Regions from separate parts of the Faecalibacterium sp. IP-3-29 genome, predicted to be linked through region 2. Evidence: riboswitches for the same ligand, from Rfam matches in the RefSeq annotation. Region 2 holds a riboswitch; each other region holds the start of a gene.
What was found. Region 2 has a riboswitch for cyclic di-GMP ahead of MTP40_RS12140 (hypothetical protein). Riboswitches for the same ligand answer to the same signal wherever they lie in the genome.
Positions count from the first base shown of each region.

Region 1: linked by a shared signal. The riboswitch ahead of MTP40_RS13890 (leucine-rich repeat protein) and the one ahead of MTP40_RS12140 (hypothetical protein) in region 2 are both predicted to bind cyclic di-GMP.
Region 3: linked by a shared signal. The riboswitch ahead of MTP40_RS12820 (InlB B-repeat-containing protein) and the one ahead of MTP40_RS12140 (hypothetical protein) in region 2 are both predicted to bind cyclic di-GMP.
Region 4: linked by a shared signal. The riboswitch ahead of MTP40_RS08395 (CAP domain-containing protein) and the one ahead of MTP40_RS12140 (hypothetical protein) in region 2 are both predicted to bind cyclic di-GMP.

Region 1 is NZ_CP094471.1:2,888,907-2,894,392, reverse strand. Features, by position in the region: gene MTP40_RS13890 (leucine-rich repeat protein) at 1-2,514, opposite strand, end outside; cyclic di-GMP riboswitch class I at 2,768-2,844, opposite strand; gene MTP40_RS13885 (putative ABC transporter permease) at 3,086-4,135, opposite strand; gene trmB (tRNA (guanosine(46)-N7)-methyltransferase TrmB) at 4,137-4,889, opposite strand; gene MTP40_RS13875 (alanyl-tRNA editing protein) at 5,059-5,486, opposite strand, start outside.
Region 2 is NZ_CP094471.1:2,537,880-2,543,365, reverse strand. Features, by position in the region: gene MTP40_RS12155 (ABC transporter ATP-binding protein) at 1-844, opposite strand, end outside; gene MTP40_RS12150 (helix-turn-helix domain-containing protein) at 972-1,817, shown strand; gene MTP40_RS12145 (MATE family efflux transporter) at 1,865-3,166, opposite strand; cyclic di-GMP riboswitch class I at 3,432-3,507, shown strand; gene MTP40_RS12140 (hypothetical protein) at 3,669-5,486, shown strand, end outside.
Region 3 is NZ_CP094471.1:2,688,410-2,693,895, forward strand. Features, by position in the region: gene MTP40_RS12820 (InlB B-repeat-containing protein) at 1-1,770, opposite strand, end outside; cyclic di-GMP riboswitch class I at 1,885-1,959, opposite strand; gene MTP40_RS12825 (RecQ family ATP-dependent DNA helicase) at 2,257-3,837, opposite strand; gene MTP40_RS12830 (glycosyltransferase family 2 protein) at 4,126-5,154, shown strand; gene MTP40_RS12835 (cation:proton antiporter) at 5,228-5,486, shown strand, end outside.
Region 4 is NZ_CP094471.1:1,764,138-1,769,623, reverse strand. Features, by position in the region: gene bilQ (bilirubin utilization transcriptional regulator BilQ) at 32-457, shown strand; gene bilR (bilirubin reductase) at 459-1,586, shown strand; gene bilS (flavodoxin family protein BilS) at 1,614-2,117, shown strand; cyclic di-GMP riboswitch class I at 2,235-2,310, shown strand; cyclic di-GMP riboswitch class I at 2,436-2,511, shown strand; gene MTP40_RS08395 (CAP domain-containing protein) at 2,644-3,447, shown strand; gene MTP40_RS08390 (hypothetical protein) at 3,557-4,069, opposite strand; gene rnhA (ribonuclease HI) at 4,066-4,530, opposite strand; gene MTP40_RS08380 (ribonuclease J) at 4,934-5,486, shown strand, end outside.

The DNA.
Region 1 (5,486 bases), 350 kb from region 2:
CATGGGCTTGCCTGCATCCTCCCACAGCATCATGGCAAGGGCGCTGCGGTTGCTGGGGAAGTAGGGCAGAGCCATCAGCTTGCCTGCAAATTCAGTGCCCAGAGAATAGGCCTGATAGCCCAGCACTGCACCGCCCACAGCGGCAGTACCAATGATCGCGGCAGTGCCCAGCACATTGGGCCCATCATCTTCAATGGTGGCATCACGGTACTGTGCGGCAATATCCGCATCACTGCTCATGGTGTTCATGGTAAAGGTGATGCTCTCAGCCTTGTAGTCCTGACCCAGCGGCAGGGAGAACTTGCCGGTAGACCAGATGTCAAACACCATGCCCTCAGGGATCAGGGTCTTGTCCAGCGTCACGGTCACTGTTGCGCCTTCCGGTACAGAGTAGGTCTTTTTGCCGGTGGTCTCGTCAGTAGTAACAGTCAGGGTATCGGTCACATCCTTGTCACCGTTTTTCACGGTAACAATGCCGCCGGTCACGGTCAGCGGGTGGCAGGCTGCGGTACCGGGGGTGTGGTCAGCGGCGGCATCACGGTACGTTGCAGACACATTCACACCACTGCGCATGGTAAAGGTGATGTTTTCTGCCTTGTAGTCCTGACCTGTGGGCAGGGAGGTAGACCAACCGTCAAACACCTTGCCCTCGGGCGCTGTGTTCTTGTCCAGCGTCACGGTCACTTCTGCGCCTTCCGGTACAGAGTAGGTCTTTTGGCCGGTGGTTGCGTCAGTGCTGCTGTTCAACTTGCTGGTCACATCGCTGCCGTCGTATTTCACAGTAACAGTGCCGCCGGTCACGGTCAGCGGGTGGCAGCTCGGAGCATCGGGGTCGAACTCCCAACCGGCATAGAGGGTGATGTCCTTTGTAATTGCGGTTTCGTCCACATCAAACTTGCCATCTTCGGGCTTGCCATCTGGGGTGGTGTACCAGCCGGTGAACTTGTAACCCGCACGGGTGGGATCATGGATGGCAGTCAGTTCGTTTGCCTTGGTATCAGTGATTTTTTCGGTCTTATAAACCGGCACCTCAGCGGAGTCGGTCAGGTTGCCGCCATTGGCATCAAAGGTCACATTGCAGAGGTAAAGAAAATTGCGGTTTTTCAGATCGGTGTTGGTAGAGTTTGCAAGCAGTTTATCTGCATCGGTTTTATTGCTGTTATAGTAGATGGCACCATTGGGAGTGTAAATATAGATAGGCTGTCCATCTTCGCCATAAATGGGGTCGCCATTTTCGTCCTTTTTGTAATCGGTAGCGTAGAAATACCCAGCCGTACAAGTGCTCAGATCATCCTGGAAGGAGGTCAATCCGGCAGGGAGCGTAATGGATTTCAGATTGAAGCAAAAGTCAAAGGTATCAGATTTAATGGTTGTTACATTTTTCGGGATGGTGATGGACTCGAGTTTTGAGCAATGCCCAAAAGCCTCCTTGCCAATGTCTGTCACACTGTCCGGCAGAGTGATCGAGGTGAGCTCTTGGCAGGATAAAAAAGCATCCGCACCGATGGTTTTCACTTCATCTTGCAGGGTGATCTCTGAAAGTGAGGTGCAATGGGAAAACGCACCATCCCCAATGCAAGTGACACGGGCGGGGATCTTAACATGATTCAAGTCGGAGCAAAACGCAAAGGAACCCTTGGCAATGGTTGTCAGGCTTTCAGGGAGGTTCACAGTGGCCAGGTTATCGCAATCATAAAACATATGAACTCCGGTTGACTGCACACCTTCGTCAATTTTGACGGAGGTAAGCCCACTGAGGTGGAATGCGAAATCACCGATCTCAGTGACCGTTCCGGGAATTTCAATCGAATCCAGGCTGGTGCAGGAATCAAAAGCATACGCTCCGATGGAAGTCAGACTTTTGGGAAGAGTGACGGTCTTCAGAGAAGAGCAAGAATAAAAGGCGTAATCGCCGATTTTCTGAACGTTGCCCGTTAATGAAAGCGATGTAAGAGATCTGCTTGAAAAGGCGTATTTTTCAATCGATGTGATAGTGGCATCAATGGTAAGAGATGTCATGCCACAGCTTACAAAGGCGTAATCGCCGATCGTTTGAAAGCTGCCAACTAACGAAAGTGATGTAAGAGAAGTACAGCTTCCAAAGGCATAGGCTCCTATCGAAGTGGCAACACCTTTGATGGTAAGAGAGTCCAAGTTGGAGCAATCTTCAAAGGCAGACTTACCGATGGAAGTGACGCTTTCTGGAATTGTGACGGATTGAATCTGGTTACAGAATGAGAGCAGAGTGTTATTTTTCGGATGATCAGGTGAATAGGTGCCAGAGAATGAAGATTCTCCCAAACCGGTTACAGGGTGGTCGTCCAACTTTTCGGGTATGGTGATGTCGTAGGAGCCAGTGCTTGTTGAAGCAACAGGGCCAAGAAAATCTGTGATGGTTGCATTACCGTCTGCATTTACCGTATAGGCATACTTGTAACCGTCAACGGTGGCTTCATATACAGTTGACGATGACGTGTCTGCCGCAAATGCCGTGACTGCCGACAGGGGCAGCATGGTGATCATCATGCAGACCGCAACCAATAAGCTGATCAAACGCTTAGGTCTCATAATTTTTTACTCCTTTTCCATGATATTCCCAAAAACTTTCTCTATTTCAACCAAAACAAAAGAGCGCCGCACCGGCCAAACGGCTGGTACGACACTCTGAACCCTTGCAGGCCCGCTGCGCGCTCGCTCTCCTGAAGGGAAGCCGACGCATCTTCACAAGGAGGTGCAAGGTTTCATGTTACCTTACCCGGATAGAATAACGTGCGGCTGGCTGCCATATTACAGGCCCTTGTAGCTTTGCGTCGCAGCCTTTCGACTGGCTTGCCGATTCTTCAGTTTTTAGCGGGAATAGCATATTGCACAGGATAAGATACTCTATTTTTTTTTTTGTCAATATGACGAAAATAGATTTGGAAGAGTATACAAAAAGGAGCGTACAATGTGGAAAACATAACGAAAACAAAATCCTGCGGCAGCACAAGATCTGCCTGACTTTATGGAGAATGCAGTGCAAGAAAAATGCCCCTGACCGAAAGAAGCCGGTCAGGGGCATTTGGGGTTGCTGCAGCGGTCAGGGTCAGTGCCTGCGCTCGTACTTCAGGCGCTCCCGCAGCTCGTCCAGAGAGCGGTGCTTTTCGCCGTGGCGCAGCTTGGGGTAAGCGCGGAGCATACGGCCCTTGCCAAAGTACTTGGAGCTCCGGGTGCGGGCGCGCATCTCCTCGCTGCGGGCCTGCAGCTCCTCGGCCAGCTGTTCCAGACGGAGCAGCTCTGCCGTGCGCTCTGCGGTGCCCTTGGCGGCCAGCTTGACGGCAGCGGCGGCCTCAGAGGCATTGAGCCGGGCCTCCTGCGAGGACTTGCGTGCGGCCTCCATGGCCTCGTCGGCCTTGGCGCGCAGGGCGGCAGCGGCATCCCGGGGGCTCAGCCTGGCGGCATTGTCCCGGGCCTCGGCAGCCGCCAGCTTGAGCTGCAGGCGGCTCTCGTCCATCTTCTGGTCCACATCCATGGCGGTGGTACCCAGCAGCTCGGTCATGGCATCGGACACGGCGTGCATACTGTCGGCCACCTTTTCCAGGGCATCCAGCTCACGGGCCAGGTCAGAGGCCGCAAAGGCGGTCACCACCACATCGGCGGCGTAGCAGGCGTACAGGATGCACATGAGAACAAAGCCCACCATCTGGGGGACCATCTCCACAAGGCCGGCGATCACGGGGTGAACGGCCTTCATCACCACAACGGTGCCCACGCCCCACAAAAGGGAGAACTCCAGGCAGATATATCCGCCGATGTTGAAGGGGAAGTCGCTGTAATCCCACCACCGGGTGTGGTAGAGCTTGTAGAGCGCCCAGCCGCCCGCCAGCTCCAGCACGCTGGGCAGGATCACGCCGCCGATATAGAGCAGCAACAGGTTGTCTACCAGCGGCGAAAGGGTGAACAGCACAATGATCATGCCAAAGCCGTAGATGGGGCAGACCGGGCCGTTCAGAAAGCCGCGGTTCACCAGCTGGCCGGTGGAAACGGCAGCATAGATGACCTCCAGACACCAGCCCAGGCAGGAGTAGATCAGGAAAAACGCCAGGATCTGATACAGCGAAAAGCCGCAGACCATGGTGTTGACAAAAAAGGACATCTTACGCCTCCTTTGCGGCGGCAGCAGCTTCCTCCGCAGCCTTCCTCTTTTTCAGGACCTTGGGCTCGATCCAGGTCACGGTCTCATCGCCGGGCAGCTTTTTGGCGATCAGGGCCTTGATCCTGATGCCCATTTCGGTGAACATCCCCTCGTGCTCGGTGCGGATGTTCCACTCCGGCTCGTTCTCGTGCAGGTCAAAGGTCTTCCAGGTGATCTCGTAGCCGGAAGCGGGGAAATACTCCAGGCTGTCGCGGAACAGGTCGTCGTCATCGGTCTTGAAGTAGATCTCGCCGCCGTCCTTCAGGAATTCGCGGTACTGGATGAGCTGGCGGGGATAGGTGAGCCGGTGCTTGTTGGAGGAAGCGTTCTTGCTCCACGGGTTACAGAAGTTGATGTAGATGCGGCTGACGGTATCCTCGGCGGTGAGCACGCCCTTGATGCGCTCGATGTCGGTGCTCATGATCTTCACGTTGTCGATGGGGCGGCCTGCCTCGGTGTAAGCGGCCTCGATCTTGCGCTTGGCAAGGATCAGCACCTTATCGGTGATGTCAATGCCCAGATAGTTGTTCTCCGGGTGGGCGCAGGCCAGCTGGGAGAGGAAGCCGCCCTTGCCGCAGCCCAGCTCCAGCACAAAGGGCTGCTCCGGGCGGGCATACTGTGCGTGCCACTTGCCGCCCCAGATCAGGGGCTCGTGGACGTGGAAATCGGCGGCCATCAGCTCATCGTGGGCGTAGGGTTTGAAACGCATTCTCATAGTTTGTTGTTCTCCTTAAAATTAACGTGGCTCGCCCTCTCAGGCGCTGACGCGCCAGCTCCCCCAAAGGGGGAGCCTTTGGCAGAAACGGATGGTTTTCCACACTGCCAAAGCCTCTCCCTTTGGGAGAGGTGGCTTTGCGAAGCAAAGACGGAGAGGGCGAGGATGCTTACCGGTCTTGCTTCTGCAAAAATTCTTTCACTTCCTCCGGCTCTGCGGCGCAGCTTCCCTGACAGATGCCGGGTTTGCCGCCGCCGCGGCCATTGAGGGCGGCGTTCAGGGCTTTGGTCAGGGCACGGACATCACCGCCCGCCTGGGCGATACAGTAGCCGGTGCCCTTTTCGTTGGGGGTCAGGGCCGCGCACAGGCCGGTGGTGGCTTCGCTCAGGCGGCTAGCCAGCCGGTGCAGGCCGTCCGGGTCCAGCCCCGGCACGATGCGGATGGCATCCGCACCGGGCGTTGCCTGCGCGGCCAGCGCGTCAAAGAGCTGGCTGCACAGTCCGAAGTGGGTGAATTTCAGGGCGGTGTACTCGTCATACACCCGGTGCACGGCGTTGGCCGTCTCGCTGGCCTTGGCGCTGAGCAGGGCACCGATCT
Region 2 (5,486 bases):
TGCCAACGTAGGAATCCAGCTTGCCGTCAGCGGTCTTTTCCTTGGGCAGGGGGATGGTGTCGCCGCCCAGGTCAATGGCGTACTGATCGCCGTTCTTGGTCACGGTGCCGTCCAGGAAGTTCATCTGGGGGCTGCCGATGAAGCCGGCAACGAACATGTTGCAGGGCATGTCGTACAGGTTCTGCGGGGTATCGACCTGCTGGATGATGCCGTCCTTCATAACAACGATGCGGTCGCCCATGGTCATAGCCTCGGTCTGGTCATGGGTAACGTAGATGAAGGTGGTAGCCAGCTTCTTGTGCAGCTTGATGATCTCGGTGCGCATGCTGGTACGCAGCTTAGCATCCAGGTTGGACAGGGGCTCGTCCAGCAGGAAGACTGCCGGGTTACGAACCATTGCACGGCCCAGAGCAACACGCTGACGCTGGCCGCCGGACAGAGCCTTGGGCTTGCGGTCCAGCAGGTGCTCGATCTCCAGGATCTTGGCAGCCTCGTGAACGCGGCGGTCGATCTCGTCCTTCGGGGTCTTGCGCAGCTCCAGACCGAAAGCGATGTTCTTGTAAACGGTCATGTGGGGGTACAGAGCGTAGCTCTGGAACACCATGGCGATATCACGATCCTTGGGGGGAACGTCGTTGATCAGGCGGCCGCCGATGTACATTTCGCCCTTGGAGATCTCCTCCAGACCGGCGATCATGCGCAGGGTGGTGGACTTGCCGCAGCCAGAGGGGCCGACGAAGATGATGAACTCCTTATCCTGGATCTCCAGGTTGAAGTCGGTAACAGAAGGAGCGGTAGCGCCCGGATAGATCTTGTAGATGTGCTGGCAGCTAATCGAAGCCATAGGTCATTGCCTCCATTAAAATTTTTCTATGTTACGGCACCTTGACGGTGCACGCTCTCGTTGATATTATAATAACAGATAACTTTGTGATATAAAATAGCATTTTATTGATTTGAGGTGTCAGATATTGCTTTATGATTGGACAAGCACCGCAGCCCTTGGCGTGGTGCGGGATATCCAGCCCAAAGACCCCCTGACCCTGACCGGCGAGGGGCTGTGGGTCTGCCTGATCTCCAGCGGCAGATGCACTGCCAGCCTGACCGATGCCTCGCCCTCCCCGGCGGGCAGCGCACTGATCCTGCCGCCCCAGAGCGCGGCGGCGGGCCATCTGGTGCTGAGCCGCGCCCCGTTGACCCTGACCCCGGAAGGGGAGAGCCACCTGCTCTGCATCCAGCTGACCGGGCAGGCGGCGGTGCAGTTCCTTGCCGGGCTGACGGAGCTGCCGTTCCTGGCCCGGGGCGAGACCTGCCCCGCCGCCGCAGAGCTGCTGGGCCGCCTTGCCGCCGAGGCCGATACACCCCGCAGCCGGGTTGCCAGCCAGCTGGCCTTTGCCCTGCTCTGTGAGCTTGCGGGGGCCGACAGCGCCGCCCCGCCCCTGCCGCCGCTGGTGGAGGCCGCCATTGAGGATATCCGCCAGAACTACGCTGGCCTGTACGGCGTGGAAGAGCTCAGTGAGCGGCTGGGAGTCTCCAAGAGCCACCTTGTCCGCACCTTTACCGCCGCCGTGGGGGTGCCCCCGGGGCGATACCTGACCACCGTGCGGGTGGAAGCTGCCATGCGGCTGCTCCTGCACCGGGAATACACGCTGGATGTCATTGCCAGCCTGTGCGGCTTCTCAGGGGCCAACTACCTGTGCCGGGTGTTCAAAAAAGAGACCGGCCAATCCCCCGCACAGTGGCGGGCCTTGGCCGGTCAGACAGCACGGCCCCTCAGCCCGGCGGAAAGCCAGCGGGAGCAGGCACTGTATATTTAAAATGTTCAGGAGCCGGGGCAGCACCCGGCTCTTTTCCGTGGAGGCGTTCAGCCGCACACAGACTGCGGGCGCTTGAGCAGGAACACCGTCAGGGCCAGCGTGATGGCCTCGGCGGCGGGGAAGGCCGACCACACGCCGTTCATGCCGAACAGGGCGCTCAGAATCAGCGAGCAGGTGACGATGGCGGCCACGCCCCGGCTGACCGAGGTGATGGTGGCCTCGGTGGGGCGGTTGACCGCACCCAGATAGCCCGCCGCAACAATATTACAGCCTGCAAAGAAGTAGCCCAGGAAGTAGATGCGCATACCGCTGTGGGCATATTCGGCCATCAGTGCAGAGCTCTCGCTGTTGAAGAGGGCAACAAAGGTATCGGTAAAGCCAAACACGGCACTGTACAACACCGCCGCCAGCGCCAGCGCAGTGCCGCAGCCCAGCAGAAGCAGCTTTTTTGCTCCGGTCATCTCGTTTTTGCCGTAGCACTGGCTGATCAGCGGCTGGGCACCCTGGGCCACGCCGTTGAAGATGGCTGTTGCCACCAGCGCAAAGTTTGCCACTACGCCGTAAGCGGCCACGCCCACGTTGCCCGCCAGCCGGAGCAGCAGGAAGTTGAACACGGTGGTGGTCACGGCAGAGGAAAGCTCCCCGACAAAACCGGAGATACCAAGCTGGCAGCTCTGCACCAGCAGCCGGGCCGAGGGGTCCTGCCGGACAAAGGTGAGCGTGTTGCTCTTTTGAAAAAAGTGGCGGCTGCAGATGGCGATGCTGAGCACCGGCGAGATGGCCGTTGCCAGCGCCGCGCCGGGCAGGCCCAGCCCCATGGGGAAGATGAAGATGTAATCGAACACCACATTGAACAGGCTGCCGCTCAGGGTGGCCACCATGGCAAGGGACGGGTCGCCGTCGTTGCGGACGAAGGCCGAGAAGATGTAGTTGCACATGAAGAAGGGCGTGAACAGCAGGAAGATGCGGGTGTAGTTCAGGCCCAGCGCCACAATGTCCCCATCGCCGCCCATGAGCTGCAGAAGCGTGCCCGGGCAGAACGCGCCTGCCAGCATGAACGGGATGGCGATCAGGCAGGCGCAGAGGATGGCGTTGGAAAAAAACCGCTGCGCCCGCGCCTCGCCCTGCGCCTGCAGAATGGCGTACCGGGTGGCCGCACCCAGGCCGATCATCGAGCCGAAGGCAAAGATCAGGTTGTACATGGGCAGGCAGAGGTTCAGCAGGGTCACGCCGTCGGTGCCCGCCGCCTGGGCGATGAAATAGGTGTCGGCCAGAATATAGCACGATGTGCCGATCAGACCGAAAATATTCTGCGACACATACTTGAAGAACTGCTTTGTCAGGTTCATGGATGCTTCCTTTCCGCAGGGAGAATAGGGGAGTGAAACGTAAAAACGACTACTACTATATCATAAAACCTGGCATATTTCAACGAAAAAGCGAGAAAACACGCCGCCTTTTCCCAAACGGAACACTTCTCCCCGGGGAGATGCTGCTATCCGAAAATGCCATACAGATACTTCCCTTTTTGTGCAACTTGCCAAAGATGGTTTTGGGTTATTGACAAAAAAAAAAAAAAGTCTTATGATTTTTGTGTAAAATGCCACATTGAAACAGAAGAATCGGCAAACCAGTCGAAAGGCTGCGACGCAAAGCTAAAGGGCCTGTAATATGGCAGCCAGCCGCACTTTCTCAACCATACCGCACATGGGCATCACCTCAAGGGGCGGTAGATTCCCAAAGTACAAAACGCAGAGCGTTGTACCAGCCATTTGGCCGGTGCGGCGCTCTTTTTGCTTTGTGCGGGCATGGTTATATTTTGGGAGTAATTCATAAAAGGAGGAAAACGATATGAAGTTGAAACGACTTGTCAGCGCTGTCTTAGCGATTGGTATGGCTCTGACCATTCTGCCCACTGCGGCGTTTGCAGCTGGAAATGATATCGTGCCATCTGAAGTCGGAGGTCTTGAAATTACCGAGGAAGGGTATCCAAAAGTACCAGACGAGACACCTGGCTCAATTGTAGTTAATGGTGTAACTGTCACTAGAACAAATATTACAACAAACGCTACTGGTCCACTTGATAAATGCACTGGTGAAGGTTGGTGGTGGACACCATATAGAAACAAGCCTGGTTCTGGTACAATGACTATCGCTTCTGGTTATTCATATAAGGGGTCAAAAATCCGGAATGAAATTGTTTTATATAATCAGGGAACTATCAATGGCGGAAAGTATAGATATGTTAATAACTCCGGTACGATAAACGATTGCTATGTACATCAAATCATTAATAGTGCCGGTGGCGTTATCAATGGCGGAACTTACTATGAAATGATAAAAACCAATTCGGGTACAATTAATCGTGCAGTATTCAAATTAAAGTCAAATTTGACAGACGCACACGAATTGACTGCTCAAGGTTGCATAATTAATGAAGACTTACAGGATCATGTATATACCGTTGGTGATCCAAAAGTAACAATCGCTTTCAAAGATACTCGAAAGAAAGTTAGTGGTTGGTTCATCAATGGTGAGAAAGTAGATGAAACCACTTTGCCCGGTGCTGTTGCTGGTCGTGATGGAGACTATGCTACCCTGACTTTTACCATGCCGACCGACAGAGATGTCGAAATTACCGTCAGCAAAATCGCAACTCCCTTAAAAATCGAAAACGGTCTACCGGTTGATAGCCTCGGTTCGTATTTCGGCAGCCCGTATGATGGCTGGACTTATAACAGCGGTGTGGAGACCAAAGAACTGAACAAAGCCATGACAATTGAAGATTGGTACACTGCTGATCTTGAAAACAATGCAGTAAAATGGCGTATCACAAATAACGGCATACTCCAGAACGGCATCATCAGAAATAGTGTAACCAACAATGGCACTGTTAAGGATGTCACTGCCACAAGTTACTTTACCAACAATGGTACAATTGAAAGCGGTGTATTCAGCCGTTACACAAACTTTGGTGAGCAGAACCCTGCTGTCCGTTGGGTAACTGTGAATGGCGGCACCGTGAACGGTATGACCACCGCCGGTGTTGTCGGCGAGCAGGAAGTCACCATTACCGCCCCAGATGGCTTCAAGTGCTGGTCTGTTGCCGGTGATACCGATTTCACCCTGACCGAAGAGCAGAAGCATACCAACCCGCTGACTTTGAAGCTGAACGGTGAGGACAAAGGCACTATCATCTTGACCGCACAGAGCGAGGAAGGCTATTACCCTCTGAACCTGACCGACGGTAAGGCTTACAGCGTAACTGCCGACGGCGCAAAGGATAAGGAGATCACTGCCGCCCGTGCTGGTGATACTGTGATTCTGGAAGCAGATGCCACTCTGATTCCTGACGGTATGGTCTTTGACCGCTGGGAAATCACCGGTAATACTGAGCTGACCGGTGGTTTTGATGCCAGTGCTGAAAAGACACAGTTCATCATGCCCAATACGGGTGTGACCATCCGTGCAATGTACCGCATGGCCGATGTGGAAGAACCCGACGTGCTGGGAACTGTGGCTGTCGTGGCCACCGCCGGTGTAGGTGCAGCTGTTCTTGGCTGGACGGGCTACCAGCTGGGTACGGAGCTGTACCTGAAAACCGCTCTGCCCGCCGGTACTGCCATCCCCACAAACCGTGCCGAGCTGGCCCTGCTGGTGTGGAACCAT
Region 3 (5,486 bases), 150 kb from region 2:
GGAATCAAAACCGCCCTCTTCCAGCGTCAGAGCCACATCCGCAGGGGAAATCTCCCAGCGGTCGAACACCATGCCCTCCGGGGCATCGGCAGCGGTCAGCTTGACGGTATCGCCTGCCTTGGCAGAGGTGATCTCTGTGCCGTCGGCATTGGTGGCGGTGCCATCGGTCAGGCTCATCCGGTAGTAGCCTTCCTTGACCTGTGCGGTCAGGGTAACGCTCCACTCGTCGTCGCCGTTCAAGGTCAGGTCAAATGCAGTGGTATTGCCCACCTGCTTGGTGATTGCTTCTTCATAGCTCGGGTCGGCAGTGACTTCCCAGCCGGTCCAGGAGGTTGCATCTGCTTCCACGTTCAGGGTCTGGTTGCCCACAACGCCCACCAAGCCGGAGATGCCGTTGGCGGTGCAGTTGTTCAGAGTGACCCAGCTGAGTTTAATGTCGGGCTGATTGTCGAAGCTTGCATATCGTGAAAAAATACCGCCATTAGTAAATCCGTAATTTTTAGTAACAGTATTATCTGGATTTGTTTTGGATACAGAGGCATTTGAATAGCGATCGGTAAATGTACCATTATTTACTGTGCCATAATTGCTTACGCTGAAATTAAATATACCGTCATCGATAGTTCCGAAGTTTCTTACAGAAGTATTAAATTTCCCACCCTCAATCTTGCCGGTTTCTTCGTTTCTAAGAGTGCCCTCAGACGGATTTTCAGAGATAAAAATACCCCCATTGATGATGCCGAAATTTTTGATATTCCAATCGACCTCTGTATTTCCTAAATCAACGATACTATCAGTACCATCATCACACTTCTCTTTAATGGTTAAAGTGTTTGTATTAGAATCATAAATCCACCCATCATGTTCGCTACCAGAGTAAAGTTCGCCGTCTTTATCCACGGGAACTATTTTGCCATCAACAAGACCAATCGTATTCTCCGAAAGCGGAACCTTATCAACAGCGGCCTCAATATAGATATTTCCTGTATCAGGCACTGTAACCTGAAGCGTCTTATCATCAATTTTAATAATATAAGGAGAAAGGCTTTCGTCATAATTCCAATTACGGAATGTCTTGGAAGTAGCGATAACTTTGAAAGTATGGGGCTGATTCTTACCTACCATATAAACACTTTCATTAAAGACAACATCCTCCGGAAGGTTAGGAATCACCGGAATAATCGAGCATCCGGGTGCTTTCAGATACTGATATGTCGTCGATGTAAAATTATCCGGAAGCTGGCAAATCAGACCACCGGTAAGCGTTCCCTTTGTCATTTCAAAGCTTCCGTAGACAATTCCATTCTCGAACTCTGTGTTATCAGATACAGTAGAAGTGTAATTCTTGATATATCCACCTTTCACTATTCCAGATGAACGTGCATCGATCGATTCGAATTGTCCATTCTCAATCGTTGAAAAGTTATAAACACATTTCTGAAAGATGCCATCTTTGATTATTCCAGCTTGGTTGCGAACCTCACATGGGATAGTATTTGGCACTTCAGCATTGACTTCATTAGGATCAAAAGTAGCAGTGAAATTTAATTTATATGATGACGCATCACTACCTGACCATGACCAATTATAGGCATGATCAACAATGATCATACCATTAACCGCATTTTTCCCTTTGGTATCCGGCTGGTCACCAATAAAACTAAGATGATTCACATACGTAGGTTTATCTGCCGCAAACGCCGCCGTGGGCAGCATTGTCAAAGCCATGCCAACGGCCAGAATGGCGCTGACAAGTCGTTTGAGTTTCATTGTGATTCCTCCTTTAGAGTCTACCCCAAATGTGTATTGCACCCACCGCAAACGTAAAAAAGCGCCGCACCTGCCCCGAAAGGCTGGTGTGGCGCTGTGGATGTACTTCTTGGGAAGTGCAGCTGGTTGCCCGGTCTGGGCCCTTTAGCTTTGCGTCGCAGCCTTCCGGCTGGTTTGCCAATTCTTCTGTTTTGCGGGGGTGCTCTTGCACATCCTATTATACCCCCCCCCCCCTACATATAAATCAAGTGTTTTTGTCATGTTCGGAATATGTTACAAATATAGTCTATTTTTTAGTGTAGTTTGACTGGGATGGGGGGTGGCCCTCTCCGTCATTGCTGCGCAATGCCACCTCTCCCTTCGGGAGAGCTGTCGAGCGATAGCGAGACTGAGAGGGTGAGGCCGTCAAAGAGTGACGAAACCAGAAATGCCGCCCGAGCTTTTCAGCCCAGAGCGGCATTTCCGGTTTTTCCTTTCTGTTTTATGTTACCTTGAACTTACCATATCCTCAATGACACTCAGGAACTCCTGCCCATAGCGGGCGGCCTTTTTCTCGCCCACACCCGGGATATTGAGCAGTTCCTCCACGCTCAGGGGCTTTTTCAGCGCCATCTGGCGGAGGGTGGAATCATTGAACACCATATAGGCAGGGAGCTTCTGCTTTGCGGCCAGCCGCTTACGCAGGGCATAGAGGGCAGCCAGCAGCTTCTCGTCTGCTTCGCTGAGGGCATCTTCGTCGGCACGGCGGCGGGAGGCCGAGGCCAACCGCTTTGCACTGGCCGCGGCGCGCTGGCGGGCTTGTGCCGCCTGCTCCTCCACCTGTTCGGCAGCCTGTGCTGCCAGCAGACAGTTGGAACAGTTCTCGCACTTCTGGGGCGCGGCCTCGCCGAAGTAGCTCAGCAGATACCCCCGCAGGCAGCGCGGTGTGGTGGAGTAGAAGGTCATGTACTTGAGCCGTTCCTCTGCCTTGCGTGCCGCTTCGGCCTTGACATCCGCAGGCAGGCCGTTGTCAGCCTCCATCTCCTTGTCGATGAAGAACCGGATGGTGCGCACATCGGTGCCGGAATAGAGCAGGGTGCAGCGGGCTGGCTCCCCGTCACGGCCCGCGCGGCCCGCCTCCTGATAATAGCTCTCCAGATCCTTGGGCATATTATAATGGATGACGAACCGGACGTTTGGCTTATCGATGCCCATGCCGAAGGCATTGGTCGCCACCATGATCTGCACCCGGTCATAGAGGAAATCGTCCTGATTCTGCCGCCGGGTATCCGCATCCAGTTTGGCGTGGTAGGCTGCCGCACGGATTCCCCGGCTCTGCAGCAGGCGGGTGGTCTCGTCCACCTGCCGGGTGGTGCTGCAATAGATGATGCCCGCATTGTCCCGCTCCCTGAGCACAAGGTCGAGCAGAACTTTGGGCTTCTCGCTGGGCAGAGCCCTGCGGGTGGCAAAATAGAGGTTGGGCCGGTCGAAGCTGGTGGTCACCTCGTAGGGGGTGTGGAGTTCCAGATGGGTGCGGATGTCCTCCCGCACATGGGCCGTGGCGGTGGCCGTAAAGGCTCCCACCACCGGGCGCTTGGGCAGGCTGTCCACAAACGCCTTGATGCGCAGGTAGCTGGGGCGGAAGTCCTGCCCCCACTGACTGATGCAGTGGGCCTCGTCCACCGTGACCATGCTGATCTCCCGCTCCTGCGCAAACCGCTGGAAACCCGGCATCTCCAGCCGCTCCGGAGCCACATAGATGATCTTATACCACCCCTCCCGGGCGCGGCGGAGCATCAGGGCCTTCTGGTTGTCCGTCAGGCTGTTGTTCAGGAAAGCTGCCGCCACACCTGCCTGTACCAGCGCCCCCACCTGATCCTTCATCAGGCTCACCAGCGGCGAGACCACGATGGTGACGCCCGGCAGCAGCAGGGCCGGCACCTGATAGCAGATGGACTTGCCCGCACCTGTGGGCATCACGGCCAGCACATCCTGCCCGGCCAGCAGGCGGGAGACGATCTCCTCCTGACCCGGGCGGAAGCTGTCGTAGCCAAAGACTTTTTTCAGAATACTATGCGGACTTTCCATGGTTCCTCCTATCCATACAAAACCGCTCCGTCATTGCTTCGCAATGCCACCTCTCCTAGTAGGAGAGGCAAGTCTTGGCTCCCCTACCAGGGGAGCTGGACACAAAGCGGCCTGAGAGGTTTATAACCCAATCAGTATACCACAACTTCCCGGATAATTGTAAAACATCTCTGACATTTCCCACGTTCGATAGCATTTCCTGCACAAAAATGCTATAATATGGGTACATATCTCCATCCCGGCCCCTGCCTTGCGCATCTGCCGGAAAAGAGCAAAGGAGTATTTTGTATGGCTCAGAAATTGATCACTTTCGCCGTCCCGTGCTACAACTCGGCGGCATATATGCGCCACTGCATCGAGACCCTGCTCTCCGCCGGGGAGCAGGCCGAGATCATCCTGGTGGACGATGGTTCCACCAGGGATGACACCCCCGCCATCTGCGATGAGTACGCTGCCAAATGTCCCACCATCGTCAAGGCCATCCATCAGGAGAACGGCGGCCACGGCGAGGGCGTGAATCAGGGCATCCGCAACGCCACCGGCCTGTATTACAAGGTAGTGGACAGCGACGACTGGCTGGACGAAGCAGCCCTCAGGACCGTGCTGGCCAAGCTGAACACGCTGACTGCCCGGGGCACCGCGCCTGACCTGATGATCTGCAACTATGTCTACGAGCATGTGGAGGACAACACCAGCCACACCGTGCGCTACACCAACGTGTTCCCCCAGAACCGACTGTTCAACTGGACGCATGTCGGCCACTTCCGGCCCGACCAGAACCTGCTGATGCACTCGGTGATGTACCGCACACAGGTGCTGCGGGACTGCGGCATGGTGCTGCCCAAGCACACCTTCTATGTGGACAACATCTTTGTCTACCAGCCCCTGCCCTTTGTCAAGAGCATGTACTATATGGATCTGGACCTGTACCGCTACTTCATCGGCCGGGCCGACCAGAGCGTGAACGAGAGTGTGATGGTCAAGCGGGTGGACCAGCAGCTGCGGGTGACCCGCCACATGATCGACTGCCAGGACCTGGATGCCCTCAAGGGCCAGAAGAAGCTGCGCAGCTATATGCTGCACTACCTCTCCATGATGATGGCCATCAGCGACATCTTCCTGTTGCTGGACGGCAGTGCCGCCGCAAAGCAGAAGGAGAACGAACTGTGGGCCTACCTCAAGGCACACACCAGTGCCGGAGTCTACCGCTCCATCCGCTACGGCTTTGGCGGCGTGACCAACCTGAAGATCCCCAAGGGCGACAAGCTCGTGCTGGGCGGTTACCGCCTTGCACAGAAGATTTTTAAATTCAATTAACAAATGTTGCTTTTCCTCCTCAGATAAGATATACTTTTTAACGTATCTTAATTTCTCAGGAGGATCTTATTTTATGGAGCAATTGCTCATCTGCATGTCTCTTTCACTCATTGCAGGCCTGTTGGCATCCCGTGCAGCGAAAGCGGTCCGTCTGCCGGCTGTCACCTCTTATCTGGTGGCGGGGCTTCTGCTGGGCCCCTTCTTTCTGGGTCGGCTGGGCCTGAGCGGCTGGGGCTTCGGCTTCGGGAGCCTTGCACAGGTCGAGAGCTACGGCATCATCACACAGGTGGCACTGGGCTTCATCGCCTTTGTCATCGGCAACGAGTTCCGGC
Region 4 (5,486 bases), 770 kb from region 2:
TGATTATACTAGACCTTGTCAAGTAAAGGAGATGCAAAGAGTGATCCAATCGACCATATCCTTCTACGTGATGGAGTTTTACAAGCAGTTCACAGCCTACACCACCCAGCAGCTGCAGGAGTTTGGCCTGAGCTGTGGCATGATGTATTTTGTGATCTACGTGGGCAAACATCCCGGCTGCACCCCGGCTGAGATGACCAAAAACCTGCACCTGGACTGGGGCCACTGCCAGCGCAGCGTGATCAAGCTGGTGGAAGATGGCTTTATGACCCGGGAAAAGCAGGGCCGCAGTTATCATTTGGGGCTGACCCCGGCGGGTGAGAGAGCATTCCGGACCTGCCACCAGGTATTTTTCGATTGGGATGCACAAAATTTGAGCGGGCTGACCGAAGAGGAACAGCACCAGCTCCTGAGCCTGCTGCAAAAGGCAGCACGGACGAGGAAAGAGAGTGTGTAACATGTACGACACCATCCTGAGCCCCATTGATTACGGTGGAATGCAGCTGAAGAACCGCATTATCTTTGCCCCCACCACCTTCGGCCTTTCGGACGAGGAATATCTGGCGGAGATGGAGCGGCTGGCCAAGGGCGGCTGCGCCATGATCATCATCGGCGACGTGCCGGTGGCCAAGAGCCGGTTCGAGAAGTCCCTGTTTGACAAAAAGGGCTTTGCCTTCTATCAGCAGATCTGCGAGATCGCCCACAAATACAGCTGCAAGGTCTGCGCCCAGCTCCACCAGACCGATACCGACATGATGTCCATCATCAAGTGCATCCCGGGGATGCTGATGAAAAAAATCACCCCCGACCAGCTGCGGGAGCGGATGAACGATGCCGTGGGCCCCTACATCACCAAGATGTCCCAGAAAAAGATCCATCAGATCATCGCGGGCTTTGGCAAGGCTGCTGTGCTGGCAAAGCAGGCGGGCTTTGACATGGTGCAGGTGCACGGCGACCGGATGTGCGGCAGCTTCTCTTCCGCCATCTTCAACCACCGCACCGATGAATACGGCGGCAGTGCCGAGCGCCGCGCCCGCTTTGCCGTGGAAGCTGTCAAGGCAGTGCACGCCGCTGTGCCCGGCATGGCCATTGACTACAAGCTGGCTGTCCGGCAGGAGAACCCCCATTACGGCAACGCCGGTGTGGTGGAGGAGGAACTGGCCGTGTTCGTGCCCCTGCTGGTGCAGGCAGGCGTGACCAGCTTCCATGTGACACTGGCCAACCACTCTGCGCTGGAAAATACCATCCCGTCGGCCAGCCACCCCGAGTTCAAGGAGACCGGCTGCTTCCTCAAGTTCTGCGATGAGGTGCGCCGGTATACCAGCGTGCCGCTCTGCGGTGTGGGCGGCCTGAACGACCCCGATTTTGTGGAGCAGCAGCTTGCCAGCGGCCGCATCCAGTGTGCGGCAATGTGCCGCCAGCTGCTGGCCGACCCCAACTGGGTCAACAAACTGCAGAGCGGCAATGCGGCAAAGATCCACCGCTGTGTCCGCTGCAACAAGAAGTGCCTGGGCGGCCTGATCGCCCATCAGGGCACCCGCTGTATCTATGATGCCCTGAACGCAAAAGAACAGGGAAGCATCTGATATCAAACATAATAAAGGAGAATGACCATGAGCTACGCCATCGTTTTCAGCAGCAAGACCGGCAACACCCGCCTGCTGGCCGACACCCTTCGCGCAAGCTTGCCCCAGAATGAGTGCACCTACTTCGGAGCACCGGCCCCGGAGGCACTGGAGGCTGAGACCCTTTACATCGGCTTCTGGACGGACAAGGGCCATGCCGATGACACCCTCACCGCCTTTTTGCAGACCCTGAAGGGGAAGCAGGTCTTTTTGTTCGGCACCGCAGGCTTTGGCGGCAGTGCGGAATATTTCGAGCAGATCCTGGCAGCGGTGCAGAAGTCGCTGGATGAGAGCAACACGGTCATTGGAACTTATATGTGCCAGGGCAAGATGCCCATGACTGTGCGCCAGCAGTACGAAAAGATGCTGCAGCAGCCCAACCATGCACCCAACCTCGAGATGCTGATCGAGAATTTTGACAAGGCGCTGGCTCACCCGGATGCCGCAGACCTCGACCAGCTGCGCAAAAAGGCGGCAGAGGTGCAGGCATAACGGAAGAACTCTTCAAAAAGCAGTTTTTTGAGAAAGCTGCTCCAAAACAGTTGACAGGTTCTGCCCGATGTGGTAGGATAATGTCGAGGAAATGGGAACAGTTCCTCAAGGTGAATTGAATATTCTCGGCAAAACAGTCGAAAGGCTGTGACGCAAAGCTACAGGGCCTGTAAAATGGCAGCCAGCTGCTTCTCAAAGAAATTTTTCTTTGGGTGACCTGCTTAGAATTTCTAGGTGTTGTTTTGCTGAGTGTATTGCAGAACAACACCTTTTTTCGTTCTCAAATTTCTTCCCAAAAGAAGAAAGGCACGCAAAACTGAATATCCTCGGCAAAGCAGTCGAAAGGCTGTGACGCAAAGCTATAGGGCCTGTAAAATGGCAGCCAGTTGCTTCTCATCACCTGAGGGTCTCCACAGCGGAGATTGGGTGTTGAGTGACCTTCATCTGAAGCATCAGGTGTCGATTGCCGAGTATACCAGCAATCGACACCTTTTTTCATGGGGCAACACAAAAGAGGTTCAACACCATGCGTAACGCTTCGATGAAAGTCCTGAAGAATCTGGTCTGCTGCGCCGCATTCATCTGCCTGATGTTTGTTCTGGCAATGCCCGCACACGCAGCTTCCAAGGCCGATGAGCTGCTGCAGCTCGTCAACGCAGAGCGTGCACAGGCCGGTGTGGCTCCTCTGAGCATGGGCAGCAGCGCACTGAATGCTGCCGCACAGGCCCGTGCAGAAGAACTTACCGTCAATTATTCCTACAACCGCCCCAATGGCAGCCGCGAGTTCACCATCCTGCCGGAGTACGGTGTGGACGATGTTTCTGTGGGCGAGAACTACTGGGCAGCTGCTGAGAATGCTTCGGACGTGGTCGCCGCCTGGAATCGCTACGATTTCTTCAAGGAGCGGATGCTGGACAAGGATGCCACCTCCGTTGGCATTGGCTACTACGAGGGCGGCGAGTACGGCAATTACTGGGTGATGATCTTTACCTACGCCCGCGGCACCAGTGAGAACGGTTTCGCACAGGAAGTGCTGGCGCTGGTCAACGCTGAGCGCGCAAAGGAAGTGGCAAAGGTCGCTTCCCACACCCGCCCCGATGGCACCAACTGCTTCACCGTGCTGAAAGAGTACGGCGTGTCTGATACCGCCACCGGCGAGAATGCCGCCTGGGGCGAGACCACGCCCGAAAAGGTCGTTGCAGACTGGATGGCTTCGGAAGGCCACCGTGTCAATATCATGGACCCTGCCGCCAAGTATATGTGCCTTGGCTACAACTACGATGCCAATTCTCAGTGGGGCCACAACTGGATCCAGATCTTCGCAAAGTAAGCGGATGACTTCCATTGAGCGTTGTACGATAAAATAAAACAGAGCAAAAAGAGATGCACCCCGCTCCCTGAACCGGTTTCAGGAAGGCGGGGTGCATCTCTTTTGCTTTTTATTCTGCTGCCATCTCAGCCACATCCTCGGGGCTGAAATCGCCCAAGGGCAGGATGAGCCGGCCCAGCGTTTCCTGCGGCAGGGCGGCAAGCCGGACACTCTCGTCCGCAATTTCGGCAGGGCAGAGGACGTGCACGCCGTCCGCACCAGTCTCTACCCGGGCGCGGTGGCCGGTGGCAATGTACTGGATGCCCAGCCGGTCAGCCGCCGCCAGCAGGGCGGGGAAGCGCAGGTCGGCCGGGGCAGCGGTCTCCTCGGCCAGCTGGCTGGCCAGTTCGCTGGCATTCAGGGTGATGCACTCGATGCCCAGAGCCTTGGCGGCTTCCCTGGCGGCATCCACAACGGGGTCATCGGTGCACAGACGCACCACAGCGCCCATCACCGCAAAGCCCTGCTGCTGTAAAATGCGGACAGCTGCTTTGCAGCCCGTGCCGCCGCACAGGCCCACCAGCACCTTGTCCTGCTGTTCATAGGTATCGAACCCGCTGCCGGGCAGAAATGTATCGCTCATCGTCCCTGTCTCCCTCCGTGTGCCTGACTTTGTGCCACGGCCAGCTGGTCGCAGCGCTCGTTTTCCGGGTGGCCTGCATGGCCCTTGACCCAGACATAGGTGATCTTGTGCCGGGCTTCCTGCTCCAATGCCTGTTCCCACAGGTCGGGGTTCAGGGCAGGGGAGCCGTCGGACTTTTTCCAGCCCCGGCGCTTCCAGCCCCTGGCCCAGCCCTTTTCCAGCCCGTTGATGACGTACTGGCTGTCAGAGCACAGCCGCACCTCACAGGGCTCCTTGAGCTGGCGCAGGGCCTCGATAAAGGCGGTCAGCTCCATCCGGTTGTTGGTGGTGGAAGCATCGCCGCCGCTGAGCTCTTTTTCGTAGACCTTGCCGTTGAAGCGGTAGCGCAGCACTGCGCCCCAGCCGCCCGGGCCGGGGTTGCCGCTGCACGCGCCATCGGTGTAAACTTCGACTTGTTTCATCTGTTTCTCCCGGAACTTGAATTTTTGGATACCTCTATTTAGAGCTATTTTTCCGGTTCTGTCAAGAGGAAAACGTATCATCCCCGGCTTTTCCGGCAAAGCTTTGAATTGACAAAGTGGACAAGAAATACTATACTGTTTGTAACAAAATGCGTATAGGGGCGCACCGGTGCGGTGTGTCCGGCCGGAACGGGGCAGTGCCGCGGTCGCATCGAACAGATGGACTGACAGGGCAGAAATTACTCCGTTCCGGCCATCCCAGTGCCGAAAACGGGCATGGAAGCGAAAAATTCTATACGATGGTTTCGATGGGAGCGGCGGTGCGCTTGCTGCTCCTTCACAACAGACAGGCCGCTCGCAAAGGGGTGTGCCTGCGTTTTGTAATTGATTTTGGAGGTACCGCATGGCACAGGTCAAAGAACAGAACCCGGCTCAGGCTCAGAACAATCCGAACAGAAACAGTGAATCCGGTGGGGAAAAGCGTACCCGCACCCGCCGCCCTTATTATAACCGGCGGCCCCGCCGTTCTCAGCAGCCCAAGGAGGCCGCTGTGCCCATCCACATCTACCCGCTGGGCGGTCTGGGCGAAGTGGGCAAGAACATGACCGTGTATGAGTGCAACGGGGATATGATCATTGTGGACTGCGGCCTTGTATTCCCGGACAGTGAGATGTACGGCGTGGACATGGTCATCCCTGACTTTACTTTTGTGGTGCAGAATAAGGACAAGATCAAGGGCCTGCTCATCACCCACGGCCACGAAGACCACATCGGCAGCATTCCCTACCTGCTGCAGAAGTTTGATCTGCCCATCTACGGCACCCGGCTGACCTGCGGCCTCATCCGGAACAAGCTGGAGGAGTTTGGTCTGGCGGGCAAGACCAAGTTCGTGGAGATCACCCCCAAACAGAAGATCAAGCTGGGCTGCTTTACCGTGGAGCCCATCCATGTCAACC